Regions from separate parts of the Providencia sp. R33 genome, predicted to be linked through region 3. Evidence: predicted binding sites of a transcription regulator. Region 3 holds the regulator's gene; each other region holds the start of a gene.
What was found. The regulator ArgR, encoded in region 3, controls arginine synthesis, uptake and breakdown. The targets are predictions, from matches to a motif close to ANTGAATAAAAATACANT.
Positions count from the first base shown of each region.

Region 1: argC (N-acetyl-gamma-glutamyl-phosphate reductase) is a predicted target of ArgR. The motif match lies at 2,176-2,193, and genes of this name have one in related genera.
Region 2: argA (amino-acid N-acetyltransferase) is a predicted target of ArgR. The motif match lies at 1,893-1,910, and genes of this name have one in related genera.

Region 1 is NZ_CP072453.1:3,521,815-3,529,241, forward strand. It holds gene J6836_RS16585 (argininosuccinate synthase) at 1-299, opposite strand, end outside; gene argB (acetylglutamate kinase) at 344-1,120, opposite strand; gene argC (N-acetyl-gamma-glutamyl-phosphate reductase) at 1,133-2,137, opposite strand; gene argE (acetylornithine deacetylase) at 2,240-3,394, shown strand; gene metF (methylenetetrahydrofolate reductase) at 3,627-4,511, shown strand; gene J6836_RS16610 (linear amide C-N hydrolase) at 4,579-5,643, opposite strand; gene J6836_RS16615 (glutamate decarboxylase) at 6,127-7,427, shown strand, end outside.
Region 2 is NZ_CP072453.1:2,712,162-2,719,588, forward strand. It holds tRNA gene J6836_RS12765 (tRNA-Met) at 1-76, shown strand, start outside; tRNA gene J6836_RS12770 (tRNA-Met) at 133-209, shown strand; tRNA gene J6836_RS12775 (tRNA-Met) at 229-305, shown strand; gene amiC (N-acetylmuramoyl-L-alanine amidase AmiC) at 426-1,676, opposite strand; gene argA (amino-acid N-acetyltransferase) at 1,924-3,267, shown strand; gene J6836_RS12790 (hypothetical protein) at 3,376-3,945, opposite strand; gene recD (exodeoxyribonuclease V subunit alpha) at 4,016-5,863, opposite strand; gene recB (exodeoxyribonuclease V subunit beta) at 5,863-7,427, opposite strand, start outside.
Region 3 is NZ_CP072453.1:3,344,928-3,352,354, forward strand. It holds gene J6836_RS15640 (helix-turn-helix domain-containing protein) at 1-245, shown strand, start outside; gene metC (cystathionine beta-lyase) at 334-1,506, opposite strand; gene J6836_RS15650 (amino acid permease) at 1,532-2,818, opposite strand; gene J6836_RS15655 (LysR family transcriptional regulator) at 2,991-3,965, shown strand; gene mdh (malate dehydrogenase) at 4,042-4,992, opposite strand; gene argR (transcriptional regulator ArgR) at 5,488-5,958, shown strand; gene J6836_RS15670 (DUF6122 family protein) at 6,046-6,468, shown strand; gene mpl (UDP-N-acetylmuramate:L-alanyl-gamma-D-glutamyl-meso-diaminopimelate ligase) at 6,510-7,427, opposite strand, start outside.

The sequences.
Region 1 (7,427 bases), 180 kb from region 3:
GGGCGAGCCATTGATGTACCTAATAAATAGCTACCTTCATATAATGCACCCGTTTTTAATACTGGATAGATGTATTCTTTGATAAACTCTTCACGTAAATCAACGATATAGCACTCTGATGCGCCAGATTGCAGTGCTTTTTTCTCAACACCGACTAAATCTTCTCTGTCTTGTCCCACATCGGCAACGAATGCGACCACTTCACAACCGTCATAGTTTTCTTTCAACCATGGAATAATTGCCGATGTATCCAAACCGCCTGAGTATGCTAATACAATCTTTTTAATACCCTTTTTCATAACGTACCTATCCGCTCAATTAATTTATTATGTGTATGGCTCAATTACGATGCCAAGATCCGAGTTCCGATTGCTGTTCCATTAAACAGCTCAGGAAGTTGTTCAGCGTGACGCCAACTTGCAATATCGACGGAGCGTTGCAGTGCGTTGGCAGCGTCTAACGCAGCATTCACCTTCACAATCATTCCATCTGTAATAATTCCTTGGTCGATGAGTTTTTGCGCTTTTTGCGTGGTCATCTCATCAATTTTTTGACCTTTACCATCTAAGATGCCACTCACATCCGACAATAAAACCAGATCGGCATTGAGTGCTTGAGCCACAGCCGTAGCGGCTTGGTCTGCGTTCACATTCATCAGCTCACCTTGTACGGTGATACCAATAGAACTGATGATTGGCAAATACCCCGCGCCGAGCAGCAATTTCAAGAGTTTGGCATCACCTGGTTTTGCATTCCCGACATGACCCAGCTCGTCATTTAATTGTGTGACAACCGCACTTTGCCCATCACCGAGTGATAACCCCACTGCGGGTAATTGGTGTTTGATGCTCCAAGCCAGTAAGGTTTTGTTTGCCGTACCCGCTAAAGCCCCCGTAATAATGTCGATTTGATCCGCCGGTGTAACTCGAAGCCCCTGCTTCTTCACAACAGGAAGCTGCAATTTCTGCATTAATTCATCAACTAGGCAGCCACCACCATGGACAATCACTAACTCACGTTGATGCACTTGGCGATAGGTTTGAATAGCGGTAAACAGTTTTTCTAATGCTTCAGTGCTATCCAGTAACACACCGCCCAATTTAATCACTAAGGGTTGCATGGTTTGTCCTTATTAAAGTAATGACTGGGTTTCATTGAAACCAAAACGAATATTCATGCACTGTACCGCTTGTGCCGCGGCACCTTTTAGTAGGTTATCTTCTGTACCGACTAAAATCAGGTGCTCCCCTTTCAATACATAACCGATATCACAAAATGGCGTGCCGACGACGGATTTCAGTGCAGGAACGCCTTTATCATATAAGCGTACCAACGGTTTGTTTTGATACGCCTCTTTAAACGTTTCGCCAATTTTCTCTGCTGTGACACCCGCTTTCACCTTGCATGTGATAGTCGCTAGGATCCCTCTTGAAAAGTTGCCCAGATGCGGCGTGAAAATCACTTCTTGCCCCAAATGTGTTGAGATTTCAGGCTGATGGCGATGGGTGAAAATACCATACGGCTGTAAGCTCACTTCACAGAAGCTGTTTGTCATTGAAGCCTTGCGCCCAGCACCTGACACGCCACTGGTTGCATTGATAACAGGCCACATGCTGTTATCCAATAACTTGGCTTCAATTAACGGTTTTAACGCGAGTTGTGAAACTGTTGGGTAACAGCCTGGTACCGCGATTAACTGAGCTTGACGAATTTTATCCGCTTGCCACTCCGCTAAACCGTAAACTGCTTGCATTAACCATTCGGTATTTGTATGTTCAAAGCCATAGTATTGCGTGTAGAACGCAGGATCTTGAACGCGGTAAGCGCCGGATAAATCGAACACCACACAACCCGCCGCAAGGAATTGCGGGGCGATGTCGTGGCTCACTTCATGTGCAGTGGCGAGGAAAACAACATCAATGCCTTTTGCTGCCTCTGCCACATCGATTAATGGCTGGACAGGAAGGTCAATGATGCCTTTATACTGGGGATATAAATCAGAAAAACGTTTATTTGCATCGGCACTTTGCTTCGATACCATCAACCCTTGAAGATTAATTTCAGGGTGACGTTGCAAATAAGCGGCTAATTCTGCTCCAGTATAGCCACTGGCCCCGATAATGAGTGTGTTCAACATATGCTTTCTACCTTGTACTCGTGACCCAAACAGTTTAATGTGTATTTTTATTCAAATAAAGTGCATGAATATTGATACTATTATGGATTAAGGCTGTCAACAGTGAATATTAAATTACCTGCATTTATTGAGATTTATCGTCAATTAATTGCCACTCCATCGATTAGTGCGACTGATTCCCATTTGGATCAGAGCAATAAAGCCCTTGTGGAACTCCTTGGTGGGTGGTTAGAGACGCTGGGGTTTTCGGTCAATATTCAACCGGTACCGGAAACACGTGATAAATATAACCTGCTGGCTTCCATTGGCGAGGGTAATGGCGGCCTGATGTTGTGTGGCCATACCGATACTGTGCCTTTTGATGATGGCCGCTGGAGCAAGAACCCTTTCGAGCTGACAGAACACGATGGTAAGCTTTATGGCCTCGGCACTGCTGACATGAAAGGCTTCTTTGCTTTCATTGTCGATGCACTGCGCGATATGGACCTTACTAAGCTCAAGCACCCACTGCATATCCTTGCTACCGCTGATGAAGAAACCTCGATGGCAGGCGCACGCTACTTTGCGGCAAATACCGCCCTGCGCCCTGATTTTGCCATTATCGGTGAACCAACTTCATTACAACCGATACGTGCGCACAAAGGCCATCTTTCCAATGCAATTCGTATTACAGGGCAATCAGGGCATTCAAGTGACCCTGAACGTGGTGTGAATGCTATTGAGCTGATGCATGAGTCAATCTCTCATTTGATGACATTGCGTAACACATTGAAGGAACGTTTTAATAACCCGGCTTTCGTGATCCCTTATCCCACAATGAACTTTGGTCATATTCATGGCGGTGATGCAGCAAACCGTATTTGTGGTTGCTGTGAATTACATATGGATATTCGCCCATTACCGGGGCTGACGTTGCAAGATTTGGATGAGCTATTGAATGATGCTCTCGAACCTGTTCGCGCAAAATGGCCGGGTCGCTTGGCAATTGAGTCAATGCACCCACCGATCCCAGGTTATGAATGCCCGACAGACCACAAAATGGTGGCAGTAATTGAACAGTTGCTGGGGCAAAAAGCCGATACTGTGAACTACTGTACCGAAGCGCCGTTTATTCAAGAGCTCTGCCCAACCTTAGTACTCGGGCCCGGTTCTATTGAACAAGCTCATCAACCCGATGAATATATTGATATGCGTTTTATTGAGCCTACTCGCCAGCTAATTAGCCAAATGATTGAGCACTTCTGTTTCACGGAATAAATCTAACTAACCACTCATATAAACGCGACGCTGAAAAGGGTCGCGTTTTTTTATCATGAATTTTTTTCTTGTTCTGACTGAAAAAACATCAGCGCGATAATTTAATTTAAGTATTGACTATTGATACCGATCTGGTAATTTCTATTTAGACGTCTAAACGTATAGATGCATACATGGATATAATAATTTACAAAGATAATAGTTAGTCTGCAAAATTGCGAGGTTACAGGGTATGAGTTTTTTTCACGCAAATCAGCGCGAAGCGCTAAATCAAAATTTAGCTGAATTAGATGGCCAAATTAATGTTTCATTTGAATTTTTCCCACCTCGCAGTGAAGAGATGGAGCAGACGCTTTGGAAATCCATCGATCGACTCAAAAACCTGAAACCGAAATTTGTCTCTGTCACCTATGGTGCAAACTCAGGCGAACGGGACAGAACCCATAGCATTATTAAAGATATCAAAGACAAAACGGGCTTAGTGGCTGCACCACACTTAACCTGTATTGATGCCAGCAAAGATGAATTAAAATCTATCGCTCGTGATTATTGGAATAATGGTATTCGCCATATTGTTGCCTTACGGGGTGATTTCCCCGATAGCAGCCATAAGCCCGATATGTATGCGACAGATTTGGTTGAGTTATTAAAAGGTGAAGCCGATTTTGATATTTCCGTGGCGGCTTACCCTGAAGTTCACCCTGAAGCCAAAAGCGCGCAGGCTGACTTAATTAACCTGAGAAAGAAAATTGAAGCAGGTGCTAACCGTGCGATTACCCAATTTTTCTTTGATGTCGAAAGCTATTTGCGCTTTCGTGACCGTTGTGTGGCCACGGGTATCGATGTGGAAATTGTGCCAGGGATCTTGCCTGTTTCCAACTTTCGCCAATTAGAGCGCTTCGCCAAAATGACCAATGTGCGCATCCCTGCGTGGATGAGTAAAATGTATGAAGGGTTAGATGATGACCCAGAAAGCCGTAACCTTGTTGGGGCATCCATCGCCATGGACATGGTGAAGATCCTTAGCCGCGAAGGTGTGAAAGATTTCCATTTTTACACACTGAACCGTTCTGAACTCACCTATGCCATCTGCCATACTTTAGGGGTTAGGCCTTAATCAATTAACGGTGATAAAACATATAACTGCTGTTTTATCACCGAATTACCTTTAAATAATGAAAGCGTTAAACCAGAGCTGAGTCTGGGATATTTACCTGAATGAATACAGGCTCTTTTTCATTGACAAACTGCTCTAATGTGAACTTTTGATAGTTAAGGTTGTTATAACCCCGAAATAACAATATTCCCCTTTGAAGATCGGTCAGTACCGTCCAGACAGAGAACTCCGTTAAATACAGTTTGAAGATGTCATCCTCCCCCAATAACGGATCCACTGATGCATTTTTAGGGCGATCAAACTTGTTCATAACATGCCCTAACTCAACCATCTGTACATTAGGGTCGGAGACTTTATGATAATACGTCGAATAATAGACCGCCCGTACAAACCGACCTACTGAGGTGTCCGCATTGGGTACCGCGGCAAGTGCAATACCGCTATCAGGCTGCGATACCTTCATATTACCCAATGTGCTGGATGACACATCAACATTCGACAATTGAGTATAATTATTGAGATTCGTTAAATGCCAAGGAAACTCAGGACCGTTAGTCATGCAACGCGTTGGGTTATCATAGACATGTAAAACACCACCCGAGACCTCAACCACAATACATGCCCCTGTTTTATCATAAAAAGCATAATGAAAAGGGCTTGGCATATTGCGTAGTAATAAGAGCTTTTGCGACCAAAATGCAGTTTTAGGGATTGCTTTTTTTAACTCTGCCACCGTTGCATATTGTGACAAAGCCCACTCCCCAATCGATGCTATTGGTACCGCTTTAGCGTATTTTTTAGGGCTTAAAGGCGCAAGCTCTGAATCGGTTATCATATTTAAGCTAAATGCGAGTCCCGCTGAGTTTACGCCTTCAAGCGCATCCCTTGCACCAATAATACTCACCGGTGCAGTGATCGCCAAAAAAGGATACTTAACTCGGTATTTTAAACCCAACGAACCATCCGGTGCTTTTCTCTGAAAGACATGTGATTTGGGGTAATAAGTCAAAATTGATTCAGGCTCATCTGATGAAAATTCTAATGTCCTTCCATGATAAACATTTTTGTTTTGATCAGTGATTGCCAATGAAGTACAAGCAAAAGCATGATAATGGGCATCACTTGTTAACACTCACCCCTCCTTAATAAACAATCTATTTTTGATAGTTATAATAACATTGTGTTATAAACAATCATTATCAGATTAGACACAGCCTATAAATATCATCACAACATTTAACATGAATGAAATTTTATATACACATAAACTATAGCGGATAATTTCCCAGATCCACAGCACCAACAAAAATAAAACAAAAATCACAAAATAGGTAAATAAATGGATAACAAAGCTTAATTCATTAAACATAACAGCATTAAATTTCACAAAATGCCTATTAACGAAGTAAAGAAAATGATATTTAATAATCTTCACATTAATTAAAAACTTATATTAAACAATCGCCACCCAATTACCCTTCAAGTGAGAATTCAAATTTATTTTATTTTTTTAAATTTATATCTTTGGGTATAACCAAAAATTGGCGTATATTTAATATTGAGCTCAAAAATCAACATGAAATAATCACCACATAGTTATTGAGGGGTTTTAGATATGAGTAATAACGTTTCAAATTCAAAACATAGTGGGATAGATGATATTTATGCATCACTCGAATTATCCAAATCTTTACCGAAGAATAAATTTCCATTAAAAGAACAAGACCCGCGTAATGTATTTAGCGCAGTGCGTGATGAATTAATGTTAGACGGTAATTCGCGTCAAAACCTCGCCACGTTTTGTCAAACATGGGTGGATGATGAGATTCGAGATCTCATGGACTTATCTATTGATAAAAACATGATAGATAAAGACGAATACCCTCAAACAGCCGAAATAGAAAACCGTTGTGTACGCATGTTGGCCGACCTTTGGCATTCACCTGATGCAGAAAATACCCTTGGGTGCTCAACGATTGGTTCTTCAGAGGCCGCAATGTTGGGTGGCTTGGCACTAAAATGGCAATGGCGTAAGAAGCGTGCTGCGCAAGGTAAACCAACCGATAAACCCAATATGATTTGTGGACCCGTTCAAGTATGTTGGCATAAATTTGCTCGCTACTTCGATGTGGAGCTCCGAGAGATACCACTGGAAGGCGATCGTCTCATTATGAGCCCTGAAGAGGTCTTAAAACGGGTTGATGAAAATACCATTGGGGTTGTGCCAACTCTAGGAGTCACATTTACCTGCCAATATGAGCCAGTAAAAGCCGTTCATGATGCACTCGATAAACTGCAAAAAGAAACAGGGCTTGATATTCCTATTCACGTTGACGGTGCAAGTGGTGGTTTCTTAGCGCCATTTTGTGCGCCGGATTTAGAATGGGATTTTCGTTTACCTCGCGTAAAATCCATTAACTCTTCGGGCCATAAATTTGGCTTAGCACCACTTGGTGCTGGCTGGGTAATCTGGCGTGAAGCAAAAGACTTACCTGAAGAATTGATTTTTAACGTGAACTACTTAGGTGGCAACATGCCAACCTTCGCACTTAACTTCTCTCGCCCTGGCGGGCAAATTATTGCGCAATACTATAATTTCCTCAGGCTGGGTCGCGAAGGTTACGCAAAAATTCATAATGCCTGTTATGCAACCGCACAATTCCTCGCACGTGAAATAGAGAAATTAGGGCCATTTGAAATGATTTTTGATGGTGACAGCCAACAAGGGATCCCTGCACTTGCTTGGAAACTCAAAAAAGGTGCAGCCACCAGCAACTATTCCTTATACGATATTGCAGATAAACTACGTAGCCGTGGTTGGCAAGTTCCCGCCTATTCAATGCCTGCAAATCGTGAAGACTTAGTCGTTCAACGTATTTTAGTACGTCATGGTGTGAGCCTAGACTTAGCCGCACT
Region 2 (7,427 bases), 630 kb from region 3:
GCGGGGTGGAGCAGCTTGGTAGCTCGTCGGGCTCATAACCCGAAGGTCGTTGGTTCAAATCCAGCCCCCGCAACCAATACTGATTTAATCAGTAAAGCAGTAAAAAAATCAAAATGTTGTAAAGAATTCAGTCGCGGGATGGAGCAGCTTGGTAGCTCGTCGGGCTCATAACCCGAAGGTCGTTGGTTCAAATCCAGCTCCCGCAACCAATTTTTTTACTTCTTCAGTCGCGGGGTGGAGCAGCTTGGTAGCTCGTCGGGCTCATAACCCGAAGGTCGTTGGTTCAAATCCAGCCCCCGCAACCAATTTTCTCCTCTGACACACCCACTCTCTCTCAAAATTATCAATCATCTATTTCGATTTTTACATATAAAAAAAGGCGACTCGCTTTTACTTATCACCTCTTTATTAATTATTCACAATAACTAATTGCGGATCGCTAACTCACCACCATTACGGAAGTAAGCTTTTACCCCTTCAAAGATAGACTCTGCCATCTGTTGTTGGAACTTAGCCGTCTTCAGTTTACGCTCTTCTTCTAAGTTACTGATAAACGCAGTTTCAACTAATATTGATGGAATTTCAGGCGCTTTGAGTACCGCGAACCCTGCTTGATCAACCTTATTTTTGTGTAATCGATTGACTCTACCCATACGTTTGAGCACTTCATCACCAAATTTCAAACTATCATTAATCGTCGCCGTCTGGACTAAATCTAGCATTGTGTGATCAAGATACACATCCCCGCTCTTACTCACACCACCAATTAAGTCAGCCTCATTCTGTGTTTGAGCAAGATAACGAGCCGTGTTGCTGGTTGCCCCTTTAGTCGATAATGCAAATACAGAGGAACCGTGTGCTGAACGGTTGGTAAATGCATCCGCATGAATAGATACAAATAAATCAGCCTGCATTTTACGCGCTTTTGCGACACGAACTTTAAGAGGGATAAATACATCCTCATTACGCGTCATATATGCACGCATTTTAGGATCTTTATCAATCAACGCTTTCAAGCGCCGTGCAATTTGCAAGACAACATCTTTTTCACGCGTTTTATATTTCCCTATTGCGCCAGGGTCTTCCCCACCATGTCCAGGGTCAATCATAATGATAATCGGGCGATCCGTCCCTGCTTTACCCGGTTTTTTCGCTTGTACAGGCATACTTTCTTCGAGGTCACCTTTATTGTAGTCCTCGAGTAATGCTAACAGTGGATCATCACTGGTATCCACACCTTTACCCGGATAGAAATCAAGGACTAAGCGGTGCTTAAATTCCCCAACAGGCGACATGGTAAAGAATTGCGGAGTCACTTTATTTTTCACTTCGAAAACAAGGCGTACGGTTTTAGGGTCAAATTGCCCCACCCTGACCAGTTTGAGGTAAGGGTCACGCGTTTGAATTTGAGTTCCCATCTGTTTAAGGACGTTATTTAACTGTACGCCCTCAAGGTCAACAACAATACGCTCAGGGTTATTTAGCACAAACTGGCGATACTTTAGCGGAACGCTTGATTCAAGCGTTACACGGGTATAACTCGATGCGGGCCAAATACGCACAGCGATCACGCTGCTATTCGCAGAAAAACCGAATGGGCTGACGCTCAGTAACATAACTGCGGCGGCGCCTTGAATAAAACGGCGCTTAGATGGGCTGTGATCTTGCTGACTCATCAATAATTCCGAACCTAGAACTGAAAAATAAAATGATTTTAGACTATAAGCCAATTATTTGGCCAGAAATAAGCACTCTAACGAATCATGTGCTCCCTGTCATTAATAATACACATTTATATTTAAAGATATGTAACCCATAAAAATATATTTGTTATTTTTTTATTCCATCTTTTACTTGATATTTTTCGCCAAAAAGAATAAAAATACATAATTAACGAATAAAAATTCACTTAAGAGGGTTGTTATGAAAGAGCGCAGCACCGAGTTGGTTGATGAGTTTCGCCATTCGGTACCTTATATAAACGCCCACCGCGGCAAAAATTTTATCATTATGCTTGGTGGTGAAGCGATTGCGCACGAAAATTTCCCAAGTATTGTCAATGATATAGGATTATTGCATAGCTTAGGGATCCGAATTATTGTGGTCTACGGCGCACGTCCGCAGATTGAAGATATTTTAGCTGAACACAAATACGATGCGGTTTACCACAAACATACCCGTGTGACTGATTCAAATACACTTGAATATGTTAAACAGGCATCTGGTGCGTTACAACTCGATATTACCGCTCGCTTGTCAATGAGCTTAAGCAACACACCATTGCAGGGTGCTCATATTAATGTGGTCAGTGGTAATTTTGTCATTGCACAACCACTTGGTGTTGATGATGGTGTTGATTACTGCCACAGTGGCAGAATCCGTCGTATAAACGAAGAGGCCATTAACAATCAATTAGATAATGGTTCTATTGTATTAATTGGCCCTGTTGCCGTTTCTGTGACAGGGGAAAGCTTTAATCTCACTTCAGAAGAAATTGCGACTCAGCTAGCCGTGAAAATGAAGGCCGAGAAGCTGATCGGATTCTGTTCCTCTCAAGGTGTCGCAGATAAAGATGGCAATATTTTATCTGAATTGTTCCCTAATGAGGCAGAGAATCGAATCCAAGAACTTGAATCTGAAGGGGATTACTACTCTGGAACTGTGCGTTTCTTGCGAGGTGCAGCGAAAGCTTGTCGCCGTGGAGTACGCCGTAGCCACCTGTTAAGTTACCAAGAAAATGGCTCTCTTATTCAAGAATTATTCTCTCGTGACGGTATCGGAACCCAAATCGTAATGGAAAGTTCTGAACAAATCCGCCGCGCGAATATCAATGATATTGGAGGCATTTTAGAGTTAATTCGCCCATTGGAGCAGCAAGGAATACTCGTTCGCCGCTCACGGGAACAACTCGAAATGGAAATCGATAAATTCACGATTATTGAACGGGACAATTTAGTGATAGCTTGTGCCGCCCTTTATCCATACCCTGAGGAAAAATTAGGGGAAATGGCTTGTGTCGCCGTTCATCCTGATTACCGCAGCTCTGCTCGCGGAGAAGAATTACTTCACCGTGTTGCAGTACAAGCAAAACAATTTGGCTTAGAAAAATTATTCGTGTTAACAACACGCAGTATCCACTGGTTTCAAGAACGTGGTTTTACCCCTGCGGAAATTGAAATGCTGCCATTGAAAAAACAGGCCTTATATAACTACCAGCGCCGCTCTAAAATTTTGATATTAGATCTAAAGAGCCAGTCTGATAAGTAGCGTTCTCTGTTTGAATAAAATAAGTGTTGGTTAGTGCAGTGTATGCCCTCAAATTACGAATGGATACCTAATTTGGGGGCATATTATTCATTGTTAATATCGACTTAATTACGCAATTTGTACAATTCTTGCTTTTTCACAAAGCGGATTGGCATCTAAATGTGGCTTTATTGCCGCTTCCATTTCAGCAAAAGAGCTTCCATAAAAGTAGAATGCTGTTTCGGTAGGGCCATCCCACACGCCATGAATACTACCGATATCTTCAACGGCTTCATCTAATACATCAAAAACGTCGTTAATGTCACCATTTTCATAAACTTCATCAGCAAGTTCAGTGCCATTAAAATAAACAGCTAAACCTTCGTGCTCACCAAAATCGATACGAACATCTTCACCATGAATAAATAAACGAGACCCTTTTGGCGCTAGCATTGAAGTAAATAGCTGGATGATCATGCTAATATTTTCATCACTTGCATCGGCAATGGCCAGTTCAATATCACATTCTTGTGCTTCACCATTATCAGCTAGTAGTGTGCCTCCACCCGTGACATGAATATCTTTATCCAGACTTTTCATGACTTCATCAAAAGCATCTTCTAAGTCTGCACGCCTAACAGGTTCTAGTCTCGCATTCAACGTAATGGTTACTGCGGTCATCTCTTGCTGGTTATCCATATCATTACCTTTAAATCATTATTATTAACAAGTTAAGTAATTTAATTTTCTAAACTATCACTTGTCATGGTTACACTAACTGTCTCGTCAGCCCACTACGACGCTTAGTTGGCGTTTCGATTGCTCGACGCAATACCTTCGGATTGCCATAAAGGGAAAGTTCTTTTTTTGCTCGAGTGATTGCGGTGTATACCAACTCTCGAGTAATAACAGGTGAATATAATTGGGGTAAAACGAATGCGGTATGAGTAAATTCCGAACCTTGAGATTTGTGAACCGTCATCACATAAGCCGTTTCATGTAAAGGAAGGCGATTTGGCTGGACGCCTCGAGTACTCCCGTCAGGAAATTGGAAATAAGCCCTAAGCGCACCTTCGTTGTCTGGCAAAATAATACCAATATCACCATTAAAAAGCCCTAATGGGCTATCATTACGACTGATCATGATAGGCCGACCCGCATAATGTTTATTCAAATGATTATAAGGTCGATTAATTAGTCCCTGCCGATGAAGTAGTTTCTCTAGCTTATCATTTAGCCCAATAACACCAAAAGGCCCTTCTCTAAGAGCAGCTAACAATCGATATTGATTAAACTTAGATAATATTTCTTCAGGGGTTTTATTTGCTTTTACAGCCAGTAAGTAATCTTCATAACAGGCTGATGCATCAAGTAAAATTTTCACATAATCATCTTCAGTTTCTTGTACATAATTATGCACATCCACTAATTCTTTGTTTAGCAGCTTTTGCGCTCGAGTGGAATTACCTTCATTAACAGCGAAAGCGAGTTGCCCAATACCCGACTGTGCCGAAAAACGATAACTTTTACGTAATAAGCACAGGCTATCACGGATAGCAGGCCCTTCGGCTGAAGAATATTCACCAAGTGAATAACCTGTAATTTCCGTTAATTGCTTCGCTCTTTCAGGACTGTAACCAATATCGGCAAACTGACAAATATCCCCCAGCACTGCCCCTGCCTCTACCGAGGCAAGTTGGTCTTTATCGCCAAGAAAAATCAATTTTGCCTGTTCAGGTAGCGCCTCAATTAGTTTTGCCATCATCGGTAAATCAACCATAGACGCTTCATCAATAATTAAGATATCTAACGACAACAAATTATTTCGATTAAAACGAAATTGCTGGCTTTCAGGTTGAGCCCCAAGTAATCGATGCAACGTTTTTGCTTGGTTTGGTAAAATTTCGCGCTCTTTTTCTGTCAATGGCATACTTTTCATCGCATTACCAAGTGACTCCGTTAGCCTTGCCGCAGCTTTCCCTGTTGGGGCCGCCAGCTCAATTTTTAACTGATGGTCATTTCGTGTTTCTAGTTTAATTAGAGCAGCCAGTATGCGAGCAACGGTCGTTGTTTTCCCCGTACCTGGCCCCCCTGAAATAATGGAAACTCGACTGGTTACAGCAACTGCAGCTGCAATTTTTTGCCAATCAACTTCGTTTGAAATAGGAAAAAGGCTGTCTAGCACAGATTGAATTGGTTGATTCTGGCTATTTTTTACTGATGTGTTAGAGAAAAAATACGCAACACACTGCTCATACTGCCACATACGTTGGAAATATAAATAATCTCCCGAAAGTAATAATGGGGAGAGACTATTTTCTGATGTTAAAGAGACTGCATGTGCATTTTGAACCGCTTGATACAATGTATTTTCATCAGGCAACCCCATGCTTTGCCAAAAATCATTTGCAAGTTCTTGGTGTCGCCCTGAAAATAGGTTTTCAAGTGTCACGTCAGATAATGCTAAACACACATGTCCTGTCATGGTTTCTGCACTCAAAAGGGCTGCAACTACCAATAAAATAGGGTTGTTTTCATCAGCAATACTGTAAGCAAATTGCACATCTAAAGGCGTGAAAATGCGCTCTTCAATCCCTCGATTAAAAAGAGATTTCATTAGCATGCCTCCTTATCGAGTGTATTGCTAAACAATTGGTCGAAACTTTGAATAAACGCTTCTACAGGCCGATAAAAGAAAATACCATTTTGTGAATTAACGTTGTCAATCCCTCTTAAGAAGAGATAATACACACCACCGAAATGTGTTTCGTAATCATAGCCAGGTAAACGCTGTTTTAAATAGCGATGTAGCGCCAAAGAATATAATTGATATTGCAAATCGTAACGATGGTCGATCATGGCTTCAGCCATCGCTTCTTGCGTATAGTGTGAAGCATCTTCACCAAGGTAATTCGATTTATAATCAAGTAAATAAAATTTTCCATTCCAATAGAATGTTAAATCGATAAATCCTTTTAAAATCCCCTGAACTTTTTCAAAGTTCAATGGCGGGCACAGCTTAGATAATGGGTCATATTTATGCGTTATGTTATCTACGCTTTTTGCATTAATAATGGCGTCAATGGGTAGATAAAACTGCATTTCATCTAGCTGATTTTGCGGCTGTAATGCAGATAAACAGAACCCGTCATCAGCAAGAGGCGCTTCTACGATTGCCTTTAACCATTCCTGCAACATTGGAGCCCATTCAATATCAAACCCTGAACTTTCGAGTTTTTCTGTTAACCAGTCGAGTGCAACAGGCTCACTAAAGCTAATCTCTTCCATCAATGTATGCAAAAAAGTTCCTGGGGAAGCACCTTTTGGAAATTGATGAGGCGTTAAAGTGTTAGCACTTTCATCTTCTTGTTGCTCGATATCAATGCTAGCCTCAACATCCATTTTAGGTGCCAATGAGCTTGCAAACTGCAATGGAGAGACTGTTTGCTCATCTTCTGAATGGCTTGCCCCATAACTCAGCCCTGAGTAGCTGGTTACTCGCCAGTGATCGTCAAAGTAGCGTGTTAGCTCCCTCGCCATTAAATCATCATGCGTTTCTTTATCGAGAATTAATCTTTCAGATTCAAGCTGATCAATAGAAATGACATCAATAATTTCGTTACTAATTTCATTTAACATGCTATTTAGCAGTAAATTATCACCGGCCTCTCCTTTTTGGATAACATAACCGAGTGCTGATAAATGCAAATCTGTTTCACCGCTCTTCTTTCTATTCCCCTTTATTAACGGAGCAATACCGACACTACAATGGTAAATCGCACGAGTTAATGCCACATATAATAAACGGAGATCTTCAGCTAAACGTTCTTCATCTGCTAAAGCAACAGTTTCATCACTGTCTTCTAAATCTAACCTCGTACCATAGTCATTTCGGTCATGATATAAACCTTTAGATTGCGGTAAGAAATTGCTGGCAAAAGGTAACCATACAATTTTATATTCAAGGCCTTTAGATTTATGGATTGTACTAATTTGAACAAGGTGTTTATCGCTTTCCAAGCGCATCTGCTGCGCGTCTGATTGATGGTCAGGATGAGCGATTTGTTGTGCTAACCAACGAGTTAGTGTGTGCTCACCTTCAAGTTGAAGTGACATTTCCTGCAATAGCTCGCCGATATGCATAACATCCATCAACCGCCTTTCACCATCGGTTGCAGATA
Region 3 (7,427 bases):
CAGCAGACATCATCGCTGCATTACGCAAGCGCGGGACGACACTTGCTGCAATTTCACGTGAAGCAGGGCTGAGCTCTTCAACACTTGCGAATGCACTTTCACGCCCATGGCCTAAAGGGGAATGGATCATTGCCAATTTTTTAGGGATCCACCCATCTGAAATTTGGCCAAGCCGCTATTATGACCCGATTACGGGGAGTTTATTAGAAAGGAAAGTAAGAGAAAAAACGCCAGTGGAAGACTAAAATCGAATGAAAATAACTATAAAGCCGTGAATAAAAGATGTATTTATTCACGGCTTTATCTTTTTATCATTATTCAATAAAGAAAATATTATTTCATACGCGCAAAACCATCAGCCAAATCTTGTTTTAAGTCATCCAGATTTTCTAAACCAATTTGAAGTCGCAATGTTGGGCCGCCCGGATCCCAATGGGTAACGGTACGGTATTCAGCGCAATTGAATGGAATAATTAAGCTTTCAAAGCCGCCCCATGAATAACCCATACCAAAAATTGATAGCCCATCGAGCATTTTTGCAATATCGGTTTGAGTGTATTTCGGGTCTAACACGATGGAAAATAACCCTGATGACCCTGTGAAATCCCTTTTCCAAATTTCATGCCCTGGACAATCGGGAAATGCAGGGTGCAAAATGCGGGTCACTTCTGGGCGTTCTTGTAGCCAGTGAGCGATGTTTAGCGCTCTTTCTTGAGCTTCTTTTAAGCGAATCGGCAACGTTCTCATGCCGCGTAAAGCCAGAAAACAGTCTTCTGCTCCCGGCAACATCGCCATGTAATCATACGTTTCACGTAGTTTTGGCCACCATGCTTGATTTGCAGAAACAATCCCCATCAACAAGTCAGAGTGACCGCCTAAATATTTAGTTCCGGCTTCGAGTGAAATATCACAGCCCAGTTCATGCGCTTTAAAAAACAGAGGCGTCGCCCATGTGTTGTCGATGATAGTGGCAATATTATGCCTTTTCGCCACATCGACAATTGCAGGGACATCTTGAATTTCAAAACTTTGAGAACCCGGAGACTCTAAAAAAATGGTGCTGGTATTTGTCCGCACGAGCGTTTCAATCTCTGCACCAATCATCGGATCATAATAGGTGGTCTCAATCCCCATTTTGTCCAATAACCCATGGCAAAACTTGCGGGTTGGCCGATAAACGCTATCAGGCATCAGTAGGTGGTCACCCGTTTTTAGTGTCGTCAACAAGGCTAAGACAATTGCCCCTAACCCTGACGGTGATAACACTGTACCTTCAGCGCCAGCAAGAACAGACCACGCTTGCTCAAGCTGTTTAATCGTTGGTGTACCCGCAGTACCGTAGTTAAATTCTGCTCTATCGTTGATTAAGGCATCAACCGTTGGGAACACCACCGTCGAACCACGATAAACCGGGGCGTTTACGAACCCTGCTTGTTTCGCAGGGTCTCTTCCAAGCTGGGTCACTTGTGTATCAACATGAAACTCAGAAACTGCTTTTTTCTTCATGAGATCCTCTCATCAACATCATTATTTATTCGAAAAACTTAAAGAATGGCGATAGGCATAACAGCACACCAAAGAAGATGATGAACCACACTGTTGGGCCTTTAAATTTGTGTAGTGCGGGCACTTTGTAAACCAGATAGCAAGGGATCAGGCAAGAAACGATACCAAACAGTGGGCCACCTAATTGCATAAAGAACAGGATGGAGAACCGTGTTGAAACCCAGAACCACAGTGCGATGATCACCCCTAAGCATACACCATAGTGTAATACCGTTTGGTTAATACGCTCTTCAGGCATGAATCGAGTGAGGATATTCACCACAATGCCTTTTATCGCTTCTTGAAAGCCCAAATAAATCCCTAAGAATGCCGTTAAGATAGCAAAAATATTCAGCAATGCCGTCATCACTTTCACCACGGCACCGGGTATAACCTGTGCAGCAATCGCTAATGCAGAGATATTTTGCTCAAAAGCAGAGACCGCTTGTTCATGGCTGATTGAGAAAGTAAAAGAAAATGCAAAGAACAAGACAGCAACCGCTAAAATAATATATGCCACTCGATTAGCTCGTATTGCACGATACGTGGCAATGCGCTTATCACTTTCAACCTTACGATAGGCAATGTTCATTGGGCTTAAGATTTGCACAAATAATATAGAAAATAACGTAAATGGCAGCGTTAAGAAAACATCTCGCATAAATGGAAAAAAATCAGGAAACGCAGTGATATTGGCAAAGTTCCAATATGGCACCATCACAACACCAAGCAGCACAATGATACCAAATTTCACGATAACCATTGGGCCAGACACTTTAAACAGCAGCCTTTCCCCTTGTGCCGCTATCGCCACTAATACTGTAATAATAATCAAACCATACCAAACCGAATCGGATAATAACCCCTCGGTTAATCCAAAGGTTTTAATATATGAGGCGCTGTCGAAGGTCACGGCTAATGAATAAGAGAACATGCCGTGTAATAACATTAAAAAATACGCGATCCCTAATGCTATCCCCCAATTTTTTCCTAAATATTGTGTAATAACACTCGCATAGTCATTACATTCTTCAGATTCTGATAAAGTTCTGAGATATAAATTCTGTAACCAATAAATGGCTGGATAAGAAAGCATAGTGGCGGCAATAAACACCCAAATACCTTTAATACCGATTTGCACAGGCATAAATACAATTCCTGAGCCAATCGCCATTCCAATACATAAAATTACCCAACCCACATCATATTTTGTAAAAGGGATTTTTTTGGTATCAATCGGATTACCTGCACTTGCCTGAATACTATTAGACATAGTCTATTCCTCAACGTTATAGATTTAATTATTAAAAAAGTTAGGAACAACGTTATTTGTTGGCGTTAATTCTTTATTTTCGCCATTTTTTAATACTGGTGTGGCACGAGCAAACTGCGATAAATTCACAATTATAGTATGCTGGAATAAACGGGTTTGATAGGGCAGGACAATGCTAATAAATAAAAACACTTTTGCGTTCAAAGCAAAAATTGACAGCTACGCGATTTTTCGACATTTGGAGTTATTCATCAAAATTGTCGAATGTAATAGCTTTAGTCTAGCTGCAAAAAAGCTGAATGTAACGCCATCATCCGTCAGTCGAGGGCTACAGCAGCTAGAGGATCAACTGGGCGTCGTCTTGCTAAAGCGTACAACCCGAAATTTTATTTTGACTGATGCAGGGCGCTATTTATTGCAACGATCGCAAAACTTATTGGCTGATCTTGATGACTCACTGATTAATACCGCCAGCTTTTATCAACACGCTCAAGGGCAATTAAAGATCACTTGTTCCATTGCATTTGGTGTCTGCCATTTAATGCAAATATATAGCGAATATCGCGAAACCAATCCCAAAGTTAGTTTATCCGTTGACCTTAATGATGAACTGATTAATTTAAATGAAGTGGATTTTGATATTGCGTTACGTATTACCAGCCACCCACCTGAGAATTTCGCATTACGGAAAATTTGCAACATTAATTGGGTATATTGTGGTAGCCGAACCTATTTCGACCGTTATGGTATTCCGCAATCCCCTGCCGATATCGCATCACATAATTGCTTAATTAACCCGAATATCCCTGATACATGGCGAATGACGGATAAAGACGGTAGCGCTTATCCTTTGGAAATTAATAATATGATTGAGGTGAACAGCAGCTTAGGTTTATTAGAGGCCGCGCGTTGCCACCAAGGTATTGTTTGTTTGCCCACGTATATGTTAGGCAATTATATTGAAAATGGGGAATTGCTCCCTGTTTTGCTGGATTACGACCCGAAATCAACCCCATTTGCGCTGTACGCTTTATATCACCCTGCGCATACGCATTCGCCGAAAATCAGAACGTTTATTGATTTTTTAGTAGAAAAAATACCATCAGACCCACATTGGGATCATTGGATGCGCCAACATGCCTCGTAGTGATGCTTCGTAATAATAATGTCGAAACTAAAAAGGTTGAGTTTTATAAAAACTCAACCTTTTCGATTAGGAAAAATTAATGGGTATTAGCCCCATTAATGAATTTTTCACCTAATTCGATATCCGCTTTCAGGACATCTAACATATCTTTCAGCGCTTTTTCTTCAAATGCACTTAATTTGCCGATTGGCAGGTGTTTTTCGATACCGTTTTTACCTAAAACAACCGGTTGTGCGAAGAAACGTGCGTGTTGGCCTTCGCCTTCAGTGTAAACACACTCAACCACGTTGCTTTCACCTTGCAGACCACGAATTAAAGATAAACCTAAACGTGCTGCTGCTTGGCCCATAGACAGAGTCGCTGATCCGCCACCAGCTTTTGCTTCAACAACTTCAGTACCCGCGTTTTGGATACGTTTTGTCAGCGCTGCGATTTCGTCATCAGAGAAGCTTACGCCTTCAATTTGTGATAACAGAGGAAGAATTGTCACGCCAGAGTGGCCACCAATAACTGGCACTTCGACATCGTTGACGTTTTTGCCTTTTAATTCAGCAACAAAAGTATTAGAACGGATGATATCTAATGTGGTCACACCGAATAAACGGTTTTTGTCGTATACGCCAGCTTTTTTCAGAACTTCAGCAGCGATTGCAACGGTGGTGTTCACTGGGTTAGTGATGATACCGATTAATGCTTTCGGGCAAGTTTCTGCAATTTGTTGAACCAGGTTACGAACGATGCCAGCGTTGATGTTAAACAGGTCTGAACGATCCATGCCTGGTTTACGCGCAACACCCGCAGAGATAAGAACAATATCTGCACCTTTAAGAGCAGGTTTCGCATCTTCACCTGCAAAACCAGTCACTTTAACATCCGTTGGGATGTGACTTAAGTCAGCAGCAACACCTGGAGTAACCGGTGCGATGTCGTAGAGGGAGAGTTCTGAACCGGCTGGAAGCTGGTTTTTGAGAAGAAGGGCGAGAGCCTGACCGATACCACCTGCTGCACCTAGGACTGCAACTTTCATTCTGAAACTCCTTAATTTGTACTTTAAAAAGATATCACTTTATTTGTTTATACACTCAATACATTACGTATAAAAAACAATTTCTTAACAGATAGAGAGAGAGTTTAACGCTAGAGAATTTGTTGACTAATTGCCACCATTCTAAACAAATTCCTTATCTGTTAATGAGATAACGGGCACTTTTTTAACAAATAGTTTTTCTCACTATTGCTTTTCGCACAATAAGTTGTTTTTACTGTTCATTATTCAAGCAAAAACCATTTTGTTAACAATAAACTTACAACTTTTATAAGCTAAATTCATTGATCTATTATGCTAATGTTTAATACTAACTATTTAAGATAAATTAACCATTCACGCTGAAAACGGAATAACATAAAACCTTAAAGGTTCCGTTATCATTGATTATTAAATCATCATAACGCAATTTTGTTGCATAAAAATGCACTTTTACGGATAATACAACTTAGTTTAATGCCGATGAATGGGTTAATTATGCGCACTCCGTCTAAACAAGAAGACTTAGTTAAGGCTTTTAAAGCCCTACTCAAAGAAGAAAAATTTAGCTCTCAGGCTGAAATTGTCACGGCTTTGCAGGAAGAAGGCTACGAAAACATTAATCAATCTAAAATTTCCAGAATGCTCACCAAATTTGGGGCAGTTCGCACTCGTAATGCGAAAATGGAAATGGTGTATTGCCTACCAACTGAGCCTGGTGTACCAACTGCAACCAGCCCATTGAAAAACCTCGTTTTGGATATCGATTACAACCCATCAGTTGTAGTGATTAGAACCAGCCCAGGCGCAGCCCAATTAATTGCTCGCTTACTGGATTCATTAGGTAAAGCAGAAGGTATTTTAGGAAGCATTGCAGGGGATGATACGATTTTCTCTACACCTGCAAATAACTTCACGACAAAAGAGCTATACGAAGCAATTTTAGCGTTATTCGAACAAGAGCTCTAATTTACATCAATCGCTTGATGTAACACTAAGAGGGAAAAGCATCGACTTTCCCTCTTTTTATTTAAGCAAAAGATTAGGGGCTCTACCGTGCTATTCGACATTTTTCGCAATATTGTGCATTACGGCTTTCACTTTTTGATGCCCATTTTGTTCGCTTATCTATTTTGGCGAAAAAATTGGAAACTAGCCGCATTGATTATGATTGCGACGATGGCTATCGATTTAGACCACCTCTTGGCAAACCCTATTTTCGACCCTGAGCGTTGTGGTATTGGCTTCCACCCTCTTCATTCCCTTTGGGCTGCAATCGCCTACGTTGTCCTACTGTTTATGCCATCGTGGAAACTGAAAGCGGTGGCGGTCGGTTGCTTATTCCATCTTTTTACCGATTCCCTCGATTGCTATATGGGCAGCTTAAAAAAAGAAATGAATAGCCCAATAACATTGAGCTGGGTGATAGACCAATGCCCATTTGAGACATCAGGCATAAAAAAACCCCAGCAGTCTTAATGAACGCTGGGGTCTATCTAACCCATTACCAGTAGGCTTAATTAATCATCCACTTCAATTTCTGCTTTGGCTTTTAACCCTGCCAACAGTTTCCCATGGATGCCTTCAAAGCCACCGTTGCTCATCACAAGAATATGGTCACCAGGTTGCGCTGTCTCAATCACCATATTGGTCAGGGCCTCAATATCCGCACTCCAGCGAGCAGGCTGTACGCATTTTTCAGCGATATCAGTCACCATCCACGGAATATTGGCTGGTTGGAATAAAAAGACTTCATCTGCACGGCCTAAAGCTGGCGCGATATCATTTTTATTCACCCCCAGTTTCATGGTATTGGAACGAGGCTCTAATACAGCAATAATGCGAGAAGTCCCGCCCACTTTGCTGCGTAGTGCTTCGAGTGTTGCCAAAATTGCCGTTGGGTGGTGAGCAAAATCATCATACACACTCACGCCATTTTCCACACCACGCAGTTCCAGACGACGACGCGCATTAATAAATTTATCTAATGCAATACAAGCTTCTTTCGCTGGCACACCAACATGGTGAGCAGCTGCAATTGCCATCAAACCATTTTGGATATTGTGGTTACCCACTTGCTGCCAAGAAACTTCGCCCACCTTTTCTTGTTGGTAATACACTTCAAATTGGCTGCCATCGTGGTTTAGCTTCACCGCTTGCCATTCGCCATGTTCTCCACCCACCAGCTCTTGCTCACTCCAACAGCCCATGCCAATCACTTGTTTTAAATGATTGTCATTGTCTGGAGTGAAGATTTTGCCACTCGCAGGCACGATACGCACAAGATGATGAAATTGTTTTTGGATTGCTTCGAGGTTTTCGAAAATATCTGCATGGTCGAATTCAAGGTTGTTTAAGACCAACGTTTTCGGGCTGTAATGCACAAATTTCGAGCGTTTATCAAAGAAAGCACAATCATATTCATCGGCTTCAATGAC